Regions from separate parts of the Centipeda dianae genome, predicted to be linked through region 2. Evidence: riboswitches for the same ligand, from Rfam matches in the RefSeq annotation. Region 2 holds a riboswitch; each other region holds the start of a gene.
The links. A riboswitch is a leader RNA that binds a small molecule or an ion and turns the genes downstream of it on or off. The one in region 2 is predicted to bind cobalamin.
Positions count from the first base shown of each region.

Region 1 (4,431 bases), 510 kb from region 2:
GACGGCCCAAAGGTAGTCGAATTCAATGCACGTTTTGGCGATCCTGAAACGCAGGTCGTCCTGCCGCTCCTCGATGGGGATCTCGTTCAGATCATGCGTGCCTGTTCTGAGGGTACACTGGCGGATGTCCCAATTCATTGGAAGAGCGGGGCGGCCGTCTGTGTGGTTCTCGCGGCAGGTGGATATCCCACATCCTATGAAAAAGGGGATGAAATTTTTGGGATCACAGATGCTGAGGCAATGGGCGCGCTCGTGTTCCATGCGGGTACGGCGGAGCAGGATGGTAAAATTGTCACGAATGGCGGTCGTGTACTCGGCGTAGTTGGCATGGGAGAGAGCATCGCATCTGCGGTAAAAAAATCCTACGCGGCAGTTGAAAAAATATCCTTCAGGAATGCGTATCATCGCAAGGACATTGCGCATCGTGCGCTTCATCGCTGATGATTTCAAAATCGGGGATGCCGTTATCTTTCGGTTCCCCGATTTTTTGTGTTTACCGCCGATTTGTCCAGTCATATTCACATATCATTGACAAGAATTATCATTCTGTGGTAGTTTGTTGAATTGGAATATGGGGATAAATAGGGAGATGATGTGATGCTGACATCCTACGATAAAAGTTACCTGCGGATCGGACTGCCTGCCGCACTTGAGGGTGTCCTCATGATTTTTCTGAGCAATGCAGACATTATCATGGTCGGAACATTGGGAACAGCTGCGATTGCTGCCGTCAGCATCTTTACGCAGCCGCGCATGATGCTCCTCACCGTTGCACGCTCTGTTGCCGCAGCGGTGACCATATTGATTGCGGAACGTTTCGGACGGGATCAACACAATACATACGGCGATATTCTCAAAAAGACAATGGTCTTGGTCATTGTTTTCTTGGGACTTGCACACATCGGCTTCTTTATCTGTCTCGATTCCATTCTTCTCTGGATGGGAGCGCAGCAGGACTATCTCGCCGATGCAATGACCTATGGACTTTGGACACTTCCTGCCGTCTTTCTTACGTCCGTCACCACACTCATGCAGGCGGTGATGTTTGGACGCGGAGAATCCATGCGTGTTCTGTCCATCAATATACAGGGCAACGTCGTTAACGTTGTGCTTAACGCACTTCTGATCTTTGGGCTTGGACCATTTCCGGCACTTGGGGTGCTTGGTGCAGCGCTCGGAACGGTGGGCGGAGCTGTATGGTCATTGATTTTGACCGTACAGATCTTGTACACGTGGGGAATATTCAGTCAGGGGAATTATCGTTTAACACGAGAATACCTCAGCGAATTTCTCGGCGTATTCGGCGGCATCTTCAGTGAGCAGGGCTTTGAGCGCATCGGTATGGTCGTCTATACGCGCATGGTTGCCGAACTCGGAACGATCCCATACGCTGTACACGCGATTGCGATGAATTTCTGCGATTTCTATTATAGTTTTTGCAATGGTATGGGAAAGGCAAGCACGGTTCTCGCAGGACACAATCGTGACATACATAAGCAGGATGAGTGGAGATGCTATCTCTGGAGGGGAATGCGTTGGAGCTTGATTTTTTCCGCTGCGGCATTTCTCATAACCTTTCTTCTGCGTGAGGAGATCTTTGGTATCTATGCTCACGATTCGGCCCTTATGCCTCTTGGCAGTTTGATTATCGCATACGTCGCCATTGTGAGTTTTCCGGAGGCATATCAGATGGTCTGCGCCGGAATTCTGCGCGCCAGTGGAAAAACAACACAGGTAGCAGCATATTCCTTTGTGAGTATTACGGTGCTTCGACCCATCATCACGTATATATTCCTTTACGAACTCAATATGGGACTTGAGGGAGCATGGATGTCGCTGGTTTTGGATCAGACCATGCGTGCTGCCTGTGCCGCCCTTCTTCTACGCAGAGTATATCAGACGAAGAATGACAATGGTTCATTGCACCTATGCTGAAAATGAATGAAAACAGCTTTGAAAGGACTTATTGACTAGCCCAACAAAATAATCTGAAATAAATGTCTTGACAAGTATATCTGATATGGATATACTACGTTAAGATGTATTAAAAACTGAATAAAATACGTTGCGAGTGTCAACAGGAAATCTCCTGTGTGAGACATCTGTTGTGCGATAAGAGGAAAATGGGTGCGATGCCCATGCTGTCCCGCAGCCGTAAATAGGGAGTGTTCTTCCACAGGCGCAGAGCCTGTGCCTGTAAAGTCACTGGGAGTAAGAAATCTCGGGAAGGCGGAAGAACACGCTGATCTATGAGCCGGAAAGCCTGCTCGCAATAAGATTCATTGATGGACTCACGAGAGATGGGGAGATGGATGCTAAAGTTTTTGTATGCATTTCACCGTCTTCCTCTTTTGAGGCAGACGTTTTTTATTTTCTGTAAAAGGAGTTGGGGAGTTGAGTGCAAAAGCAATCTTGATGCGTCTGGTGCAAATGGTCATCACATTATTGGGCGTCAGTTTTTTGACGTTCAGTCTGACCTTTATTGCCCCGGGCGATCCTGTGGATGCAATCCTCGAAACAGGAGATACCATTGTATCCCAGGAAACCATTGAGCAGACGAGGCACGAGTTGGGGTTGGATCGACCGTTTCACGAACAGTATTTTAGCTGGCTGAGCGGTGTTGTCCATGGAGATATGGGACGCTCCTACTCGGCAAAGATGCCCGTGCAGGAAAAACTCCTGCAGAATCTTCCGGGTACCCTCCTTCTGGCGGGGACAGCCGTTATCATGATGCTGCTGATCTCACTGCCTGCGGGGGTCATATCGGCAATCTACCGCAACCGGCTTCCGGATCAGATCATCCGATGCTTTACTTTTCTCGGGGTTTCCATGCCGAGCTTCTGGGTCGGGCTTATCCTGCTCTATGTGTTCGGGCTGAAATTGGGGTTGTTTCCGATTGCGGGCGGCGAGGTTTCCTTTGATCGTATGGTACTTCCCGCATTTACACTGGCTATCCTGCTCTCATCCAAGTACACTCGTCAGGTGCGTACGGCAGTGCTCGAAGAACTTGGACAGGACTATGTCACGGGACTCAAGGCGCGCGGTATGTCCATGTCACGGATTCTCCTGCGTCACGTTCTGCCAAATGCCTTCCTGCCACTCATCACCTTACTTGGTCTTGCGATTGGCTGGCTGCTCGGCGGCGTTGCCGTCATTGAGATCGTATTCTCGTGGCCCGGCATCGGACGTGTCGCCGTTCGTGCGATTGAGATGCGTGACTATCCACTCCTCCAGGGATTTGTCCTGTGGATTGCAACGCTCTACATGTTTGTCAATCTGATCGTTGATATATCCTACAACTATCTTGATCCAAGACTCAGAAAGGGGGCGAAGTCATGACGCGGGATCAACTGCTCTTTCGTCTATATACGGGAATTATCCTGTTGATCGTGCTCGTCGCCATCTGTGCTCCCTTGATTTCACCATACGATCCGTATACGTCGCAGATTCAGAACTCGCTTCTTCCGCCTTCTGCCGAACATTATTTCGGCACGGATAAGCTGGGACGTGACATCTTTACACGCATCCTCTATGGCGCACGTATCTCCATTACAATGGCTCTGATCGTTGTCGTTATTTCCGGTGGAATGGGTACATTGATCGGTGTTATCTCTGCATACATCGGCGGCAAGGTGGACAACGTTATCATGCGCCTTACCGATGTGTTTCTTGCCTTCCCGGGCATTGTCCTTGCGATTGCAATCGCAGGTGTGCTCGGCGGCAGTGCAGTCAACGCAGTCCTCGCCGTCGTCATCGTCGGATGGACGAAATATGCACGTCTTGCCCGCAGTCTGACACTCAAGGTCAAGCAGCAGGACTATCTGTCTGCAGCAATTACCAGCGGGACACGTCCGATTGATATGATTCGCCGACATATTCTGCCGAATATCATTCCGATCATCATCGTTACAGCGGCACTTGATATCGGCGCACTGATGATGGAGCTCGCGGGGCTCTCCTTCCTCGGGTTTGGGGCACAGCCGCCGACACCGGAATGGGGGCTCATGCTGAACGAGGGACGGCAGCTGATTCAGACAGCGCCGTGGCTTATGATTTTCCCGGGACTTGCGATTGCATCCGTAGTCGCAGTCTTTAATCTCTGGGGAGATAGTTTGCGGGACATCATGGATCCGCGCAAGGCAAATTAAAGGAGGAAAACAGATGGGTAAACTCAAACGATGGGTGGGCGTACTGCTGACCGGCTGTATGACCGCAGCACTTCTTACGGGATGCGGCGGCGGAAGTCAGTCCGCAGGGGACAAGACGACACTCAAGGTCGGTGTAACGAACTTTGCGGACACGCTTGAGCCGACCGAGAACTACTTCAGCTGGGTTGTTATGCGTTACGGCATGGGGGAGACGCTCGTCAAGTTCGACGAGAAGATGAACCCAACACCATGGCTTGCCGAGAGTTGGAAGATCGGCGATGAC
Region 1 covers NZ_CP128650.1:1,184,174-1,188,604, reverse strand. Annotated here, with positions in the region: gene purD (phosphoribosylamine--glycine ligase) at 1-441, shown strand, start outside; gene QU667_RS05800 (MATE family efflux transporter) at 598-1,935, shown strand; cobalamin riboswitch at 2,053-2,285, shown strand; gene nikB (nickel ABC transporter permease) at 2,395-3,339, shown strand; gene nikC (nickel transporter permease) at 3,336-4,148, shown strand; gene QU667_RS05785 (ABC transporter substrate-binding protein) at 4,162-4,431, shown strand, end outside.
Region 1: another riboswitch for cobalamin. It lies ahead of nikB (nickel ABC transporter permease); the one in region 2 lies ahead of QU667_RS03235 (ABC transporter substrate-binding protein).

Region 2 (4,431 bases):
CCGGAGATCAGAAGCGCACCCGCACGCGGGTTCACCAGTGCAATCGCAAGCGCACGTCGTACCTGCTCCTGTCCGACAATGGCAGTCAGCGGATAACGCGGAGCATTCAATTTCTTTCCTCCGAAAAGCTATTTATGCGCTTTCTCCCAAGAGCGCATCCACCGCGCTCCAGTCAACCGGCCCCTCCTCAAAGGGACGACGGCGCATACGGTGCGCGAGAACAAGCCGGCTCACGCGCTGCAAATCCTCCGCCGTGACAGTATTTCGCCCGGCAAGTGCCGCGTGCGCAATCCCCGCTTTGATGAGCGTAATGTCGGCACGATGCCCGTCAACCCCGAGGGTCAGCGAGATCTGCGCCGCGTAGTCAAGAACGGCATCCGGCACCGTCACATGGGGAACACGTGCACGTGCCTCAAGAATCTGCGTGCGCAGGTGCTCCTGCTCTGCCGCATACAGTTCCGCAAAGGCTTCGGAGTCGCGCTCGTAGGCAATCCGCCGACGGATGACCTCGACGCGCATCTTTTCCTCACGTTCACCCACAACGGTCACAGAGAGCGCGAAGCGATCGAGAAGCTGCGGACGGATGTCCCCCTCCTCCGGATTCATCGTCCCGACGAGAACAAAACACGCCGGATGCGCATAAGAGATCCCCTCGCGCTCGACCGTATTTACCCCCATCGCCGCAGAGTCGAGCAGAATATCAACGATATGATCCTCCAGCAGATTGATCTCATCCACATAGAGGATGTTGCGGTTCGCCGCTGCAAGGATACCGGGTTCAAACTCCTTGCGCCCACAGTGAATCGCCATCTCCATGTCAAGTGTCCCGACGACGCGATCCTCCGTCGCGCTGACGGGCAGCTCCACCACGCGCATGGGGATCTTCTCCGTGGGAAGCAAAGCGTTCTCCTGCTGCTTGCTGCGACAGGCATCGCAGTAGAGTTCGGGAGACGCAGGATCACAGTGACAAGCACAGCCGCGCACTGCGTCCAAATCCGGCAGGAGTGCGGCGGCGGCGCGGACGGCGGTGGATTTCGCCGTCCCCTTCTCCCCCTTGATGAGCACACCTCCGAGTGACGGCATCACAATACTGAGGAGAAGCGCCGTCTTCATCTCCTCCTGTCCAACGATAGCAGCAAAGGGGTATGTCACCCTCTTTTTCATTCCGATTTCCTTTCTGGAAAAAAGCACTGACTGACAGTGCGCATACCACGTCCAACCAGTGCTTCCTCAATCCTATCCTCGGTTAGAAACTCTGCTCGACACCGATCATGAAGTTGCGTCCGGGTGCCGTCCACCACTGTTCGGCTGCGCCCCACCATGAAGCACGTGCGTTGGACTTCTCAGCATAGAATTGGTTAAACAGATTGTTCACCTTGAGATAAACCTTCGTTGCATCGGCGACCCGATAGTTCATCGCGAGATCGACGACCCAGTAGTTATCCGTAGGAAGGAATTTGCCAATCGCATCGGACGGCCCTTCAAGCCCTACCATCCCGCGTGCAAGCAGAGAGGAATCAAAGTCGCGGTTGCGATAATCTACACCGATGTTCCACCAGATTGGTGCAGATTTTGTCCGTGCTTCCTATACACCTGCTGCCTTTATCGCCGCACGTTTCAACGCACACTCAGCATCGGATGCGGCAGAATACTCCTGCCCCGCCCTGCGTGCATAGCACGCGCCGCCGCAGGCCGAAAAATCCGCACACGCCCGACAAAACGCCATGGCACCCTGCATCTCATGCGCCAGTTCCTCCTGCCGCCGAACGTCGATGCCGTGCTCCACATCGCCGAGCAGAAAGCGCGCATCGCCGACAAAGGAGGAGCACGCATAGATGCGCCCCGCAGCGTCAATGTGCGCTCCTGCCCCGTTCATCGCGTAACAGTGGGAAAATCCGCTGTCCGAGCGTTCGGCAAGCCCCCTCCCCTGCTCCTCCTGTGCAATCACGATGCGGTATCCGTGCAGCCGTCCAAGGTGTTCGTTCCGCACAAAAACCTCCGCCATCGCCTGTGCCATCTCCTCCTCGCGTGCAGGGCGAACAGCGGTGCCGCGCCCCTGTGTGCGCAGGAGGTCAAAGCCGATACGCCGCACATTACCGAGGTAGTATGCCATCTCGATGAGCCCTGAGAGCCTCCCGACATTCTCCGCCGTGACAACACACGTCAGACCGACCGCGATGCCGCGTCGACCGAGGCACTGGATTCCCGTGATCACATCCATCGACGAGCCGCGCCCATCAGGGTAGCAGCGGTACACATCGTGAACATCGGGTCTGCCGTCGAGGCTGATACCGATGCCGATGTCCGCATGGTGCAGAAAGTCTGCCATCCCCTCGGTCAGCAATGTGCCATTGGTCTGCAAATCCATCCGCGCCCGTATCCGATTGGTACAGATATAGTCCGCAATCCGACGCAGCAGAGGAAATGCCAGCAGCGGCTCGCCGCCCGAGAACTGAAGGATGAAGGGCGTGCCGCCCGCCGCCGCAAGGTCGATGGCACGATGCGCCGTCTCCCATGTCATCATATGAGGATCCTGCGCGGATGCGTAGCAGTAGCGACACGCAAGGTTACAGTTCCCCGTGAGACTCAGCACCAACATCCGCAGCGGCATCGCAGTCTCCTTTACTTCACATCCGCAAAGCGCTCGGGATAGACCGCACGCGCCAGTTCATAGACACACTCGATCACATTCTGCCCCGCACTGTAACGATAGGTATCGGACACGGTGCAGAGATGGTACTACCGCTTTCACCTTTTGTTTTCATCCCCTCCCTACACCGTCACCATGTTCATATTTTTAGCATAAGAACAAGTAAAAAGCCCCTCCTGCAAAAGCAGAAGAGGGCTTAATTTGTACACAATAGAAGGGTCTGAATCCCCATCCCCATCACTCGCAGGTCAAACGGCGATTGTCAATCAGGCAGTTCTCCTGACTCCAGTTCATCGCTCACCTGCGCCTTCCCGAGGATTATCCTCAGTGACATTCCATGAAATACCGTCGGCATTTCTATGCAGGCTGCTCACTGTTACAGTGGCGGAACCGCTCCGGCTTCATTGGAAATAGTTTCCTTACCGGATTCTCTATTAAACATTCGTACCTGATCCAATGCTATAAAGTTTTTCAATACTTCGATAAAGATAACATTGAATGAAGGGCTTGTCAATATATCAAAAAGATATTTTGCGAATCATCTCAATAGACTTCTCTCCTGCCCTATTTATTTCTCCAGCAGATAGAGATACTCCCCGTATCCTTCGCGTTCCATATCCTCCTTCGGAACAAAGCGCAGGGAGGCGCTGTTGATGCAGTAGCGCAGTCCCCCCGTTGCCGCAGGACCATCATCAAAGACGTGCCCCAGATGTGCGCCGCTGCCCGCCGCCGTTACCTCGGTACGCACCATCCCATAGGAGCGATCCTCATGCTCGGCGATGAGCGCACGGTCAATCGGGCGCGAGAATGCGGGCCAGCCACAGCCGGAATCGTATTTGTCTGTAGAGATAAAGAGCGGCTCGCCCGTCGTGATGTCACAGTAAATTCCTTCGCGGAATTCGTGATCGTATTCGTTTCGGAAGGCGGGTTCGGTCGCCTTTTGCTGCGTGACGGCGTACTGAATCCCCGTCAACCGTTCTTTGAGTTCGGCATCCGAAGGCTTTTCATAGGTGCGCTGCACCGCCCCCTCCTCCGCTCTCGCAGCATTTTCTGCGGCGGCGCGTTTTTCCCGCATCTTTGCAATGAGCGCGGGTGAGATATGACAGTAGCCGTTCGGGTGCTTGACAAGATATTCCTGATGCGCTTCCTCCGCACGGTAGAAGTTCACAATCGGTTCCACCTCAATCGCGACGGGCTTGCCGATGTGCTTTTGCAGGGCGTCGAGGGATGCTTGGATCACGCGCACATCATCGCTCTCACCGCCGTCTGTATGCGGCACATAGTAGATGCCCGAGCGGTACTGCCGACCGATGTCGTTGCCCTGCCGATCCACCGCCGTCGGGTCGATGGAGTCGTAAAACACCGTAAGGATCTGATCAAGGCTGACCTTGCGCGGATCATAGACGACATGAACGGTCTCCGCATGGCCGCTCCCGCTGCACACCTCGCGATAGGAGGGATGTGATGTCGCCCCGTTTGCATAGCCGCTCTCCGCCGAGACGACACCGTACACGAGGTCAATATACAGCTCCGTCCCCCAGAAACAGCCGCCCGCGAGATAGATTTCCTTCTGACCGTCCACCGGACTGTTCTTCTGCACGATTTCATGCGGCATCTCCGCCGAACTCACAGCGGGCGCACCGCAGCCGCCGAGACAGGCAATTAGGCCAAGCGCACAGATATTACGCAGGAATGAAATTTTCATGATAAATACCTTTCTGTTATATTCAAAGTCACGCCTCTATCTCCTCTGCCGGCGGCAGCTGCCACGCAATCGGAGT
Region 2 covers NZ_CP128650.1:672,103-676,533, reverse strand. Annotated here, with positions in the region: gene QU667_RS03255 (VWA domain-containing protein) at 1-110, opposite strand, end outside; gene QU667_RS03250 (magnesium chelatase ATPase subunit I) at 133-1,164, opposite strand; partial or broken gene QU667_RS03245 (TonB-dependent receptor plug domain-containing protein) at 1,247-1,555, opposite strand; gene QU667_RS03240 (radical SAM/SPASM domain-containing protein) at 1,586-2,611, opposite strand; partial or broken gene QU667_RS03235 (ABC transporter substrate-binding protein) at 2,623-2,736, opposite strand; cobalamin riboswitch at 2,903-3,117, opposite strand; gene msrB (peptide-methionine (R)-S-oxide reductase MsrB) at 3,219-4,355, opposite strand; gene QU667_RS03225 (uracil-DNA glycosylase) at 4,384-4,431, opposite strand, start outside.

Region 3 (4,431 bases), 640 kb from region 2:
CTCCATGCCTGCGGTCTTTTCCGCGACAAACGCGATTTCATGCTCCATCTCGCCCACGAGTGCATCGGCGCGTTCCTCCCGCCCGAAGATGCGCCCGAGACTTTGGATGTCCGCATACTCCTGCGCGATGGTCTTGGTCCTCACCGCACGCGCGGAGGACGGCGCGATGTAGGTGTGCACGCCGCGCCCCTGCCAAAATGCCGCACTCCGCAGCACCTTCGGTGAGAAGGTGGACGACCAGCCGACGATGAGATCGGGCTGCATCATGAGAATGGTCTCCACGTCCAGATTTTCAAGGCTCGTGTAGGGAATCGCCTCGTATGCCGCGCGGTATTCGGGACGGATGTACTTCACATTCGGCACGCCCATCCCCGCAATGATCCGATCCCCCACACCGAGCGCGAGAAGCGTCTCGATGGAGTTCTGCCAGACGGCGACGACGCGCTGCGGCGGCTGCTCGTAGAGCTGAGAGACCGGTGCTCCCTTCTCGTCGATGTTCTCAATCGTAACGGGCGTATACGCCGCATCCGCCTGCGCCGGCATCGCGGGACGACGCTCATTCTCATGCACCTTGACGACCGGACTGCACGCCGCGCACAGGAGAGCGAGGACGATGAGCAATATATATGAAAGTTTCATCCTTCCTCCTACAAGAAAGAGACGCAAGGCATCCTTTGGGAAGAATGTCTTGCGTCCTTTCATTTCCGAACAATTAGAACGTGTAGCGAGCGCCGACCATCACACTGCGCGCAGGCATGGTGGAGGAGCCAAGTCCGTTGTAGGAGCTATAGGAGGTCTGATATGCCTCGTTCGTGAGGTTGTTGACGGTGATATATCCCGTCAGATCGGGCGTAAAGCTGTAGTTGATGTTCCAGTCAAGGACGAGGAACTGGCGATCCGTAAAGGCTCTCAGGTTGTTCCCCGTGTACCAGTTCATCAGCAGTCCCGTATAGAGCTTCTGATTCTCATAGGAAAGGTTGAGCGCATAGTGGTTCTGCGGGCGGAGGCGGTTCATCTGTGTGTTGATGTCGTCCTCGCCGTTAAGCCCCCAGCTCGGATCGACATTCCAGCCGCTCTTGACCTGCCATTTATCATCCATATGCGAGTAGGATGCACTCATTGTGACGTGCTTGTCAAAGGCGTGGTCAAACGTGATGTTAAAGGACGTCTTGTCCTCGCGGGCATTGACTGCCGTGTAGTCATAACCAGGAATCGACGCATCCCAGATGGGGAACGATGCAATCGCGTTCGACATCCGCGTCCAGTCATAATGAACTGCAAGGGCGGAATGCTGCGAGAACTCCTTGCGTACGCCAAGCGTCCACACATCACCACGCTCATTTTCGAGCGGCGTCTTGTAGATGCCGTGCAGTGTCGTATAGTCTCCCTGCCGCACGGGACGATAGATCTGTGTCCAACCGCCATATACGCTGAGCGTATCATCGATCAGATACTCCGTATTGAGCACAGGTGTGATGAGATGGGATTTTCCTTTTCCCTTGAATCCGGCATTGCCCGTGTAATCATAATCCGAGTAGTAAGTATAGCGGAGCGCCGGGGTCAGGTCCCAGTTCGGCGTGATGTGGATCTTGTCCTGCACATAGCCGATCACCGTGTTACGGCTCGTTGTAGATTCCACATATTTTCTTGTACGCCGGCTATAGTATTTTTCAACAGTCTTAGCACGATCATAGGTTAGGCTCGCAATAACATCGTTCTTGCCGATTGCTCGCGCATACTGCACTTGAACGCCCTGATTACGTTCTTTCTGCCATCCCGTCGGCTCTGTGGCTGTACCGTCGGTCTTCTCCAGCCATTCCTGCACCTTCGCCGGATCGCCGCCCGGGAATGGTGCGAGATTTTCACGAATCCACTGTTTCAGCTCGGCAGCCGTCGCACCGCCCGGAAAGCGTGCCTGATAGTCTGCGGCGGGGTCATCACTAAGTGACCATCTGTATTTATCACGAGAGGAGTAGCGATGATTCTGGTAATAGAGGCGAACAAAACTCTCCATACCATTGTCCTTGTCGAATGTCCACTTCAGCTCCCAGTCATTATTCTTAAACCGACTGAACGAGTTGTATACCTTGCCATCAAGTGCATATAGGTTCGCGTAACCCGGGTTGTCTGCGTCACCGAATGCGGGATCGCCGACCAATTGATTACTGCTGTTCAGCTTGCCAACGGCAGCTGCAAAGATAATACGCTCCCAGTCGTCCTGATTCCAGTATTTGAGACGCGGCGTCGAGATCGGGTAGCCATCCTTGCCTGCCTTGTAGTTGTACCAGAGCTTGATGCTCTGCTCCTTGCCGAGATCCTTGTCGAGACGGATGTTGACCGCCTCTTCCTTCCAACGCGAGCCGCCGAGCGTACCTGTCCTGCCCGTCTCGCCGTCCACATACTCCGTATCACCGCTCATCGTCTTTGTCACCGTGCCGAAATAGTGGAAGGTCGGATCGTCCTGCAGCGCACCCGAGAGGGTGAGCGCATAGTTGTGCTTGTGCCACGAGCCTGTGGAAAGATCGAGCGTCCCCTTCTGCTCGACTGCGCCCTTGCGCGTGATGATGTTGATGACACCTCCCGTCGCGTCCGGTCCATAGACGGATGCGCCGGGTCCCTTGATGACCTCGATCTTGTCCACGCTCTCGATGCCGAGCATCTGGTCGAGGTTGACCCCTGTGGACTTGCTGCCCGAGGTGCTCCGACTGTTAAAGCGGGTGCTCGTGAGGTTGTCCACGCGCCGCCCGTCGATGAGGATGACGACACGCGAGTCGCCGTTGATAAGCACGCCGTTGTTATAGGTCTGGTACCCGTACTCGCCGCCGCGATAGCCGGGGTTCTGGAACGTCACGCCCGGGATACGCTTGATCGCCTCGGTGAGATCCGTGTAGTGACGCTTCTCGATCTCCTCGCGCGTGATGACCTTCACATCGCCGCCCGTGCGGTAGTAGGACTGCTCTGTCACCGTGTCGCCGAACTGGTTGATCGTCTGCTCCGCCTCGACCACGATATTATCAATCGTGTAGGACTGCAGATTCTCATCATGTCCCGCATAGACAGAGGTCTGCCCCCCCCCCGTGGACAAGAGCCCTGCGAGGACTGCAAGCGTAAGATGTCTCTTCTTCATATTCGTCATTTCCTCCTTGATCGGGCATAGCCCTTCCATCCCATGCAACACCCTCCGGCATTGCTGACCGACTGCATAAAAAAAGGCTTCCCACACAAAGAAAGCCGCCGCGTTGCCACGGTATCGGCTCCCCTCCCCATCGCTCGTGGATTACCGGAAGCACTGATAAATTCAGCCATGCCATCTTGACGTATCTTTTTTGCCTGCACTGTGTCGACAAATCCTCCACATAGCTTTGGCTATGCGTCCGGTTTATCTCCTTGTTCAGACAAAAAATCTACACCAATCTGACAGACTTCATTTTATCAGCGATTCCTTACAGGTCGCGCAAAACAGGCAGTTCTCCTGGCTCGGATTCCTCGCTCGGCTGCGCCTTCCCAAGGATCGCTCCTCAGTGACGGGACTTCTCCCATGCAGCTCTGCTCCTCCTCACAGTGGCGGGACCGCTTTGGCTTGTACCAAATTCCCTATTAAGCCCTCACGGGCACCTGTTTTCTATATAGTTTTATACAAATTGACATCATTCTATTTTATATTTCATGTTTTGTCAATCCTATATTAACAGAGATTTCTTCTCAATTTTTGAACAGAGGTGGGAAGAGCGTCAGATGCTTGACGAACTGCGCGAATTGAAGTAAAATAAGCATAGAAAAAGGGCACTGCCGATGGGCGGCCGCCCCCTATATAACCGGAGAGAATCCCCGCCTATTGTTTGGAGACGCAAGGCGGGTTTTCTCATTTATCTTTTTACTGACAGAATCAGTATGGTATATACTACGAGAAATGATAGGAACTCATAGGTATCCATGTGTATTCCCCCTTTCGGGGGCGAGATTAGCCGCCTACCGTTTTTGATAGCAGTGCCTTTTCTCATTATAGCAAACAAATGTATGCAGTGCAAGCCTTGACGAACTGCGCGAATTGAAGTAAAATAAGCATAGAAAAAGGGCACTGCCGCTCAGCGGTTGCCCCCAATGTTATAGCAGAGATTACCCCGCCTACGATTTGGAGCGCAAGGCGGGGCTTTCTCATTTATCGTTTAACGGATAAGACTAAGATGGTGAACACAACGAGAAACGTCAAGAACTCGTAGGTCTCCATGCAGATCCCCCCTTTCGGGGGCTGAGTTGCCACTGCGCCTATCAGTGCCTTTTCTCATTATAGCAAACAAATGTATGCAGTGCAAGCCTTGACGAACTGCTCGAATTGAAGTAAAATAAGCATAGAAAAAGGGCACTGCCGCTCAGCGGTTGCCCCTTATACACGCGAGAAGTTCCCCGTCTGCAGTTTGGAGCGCAAGGCGG
Region 3 covers NZ_CP128650.1:27,384-31,814, reverse strand. Annotated here, with positions in the region: gene QU667_RS00155 (ABC transporter substrate-binding protein) at 1-639, opposite strand, end outside; gene QU667_RS00150 (TonB-dependent receptor plug domain-containing protein) at 713-3,127, opposite strand; cobalamin riboswitch at 3,446-3,634, opposite strand.
Region 3: another riboswitch for cobalamin. It lies ahead of QU667_RS00150 (TonB-dependent receptor plug domain-containing protein); the one in region 2 lies ahead of QU667_RS03235 (ABC transporter substrate-binding protein).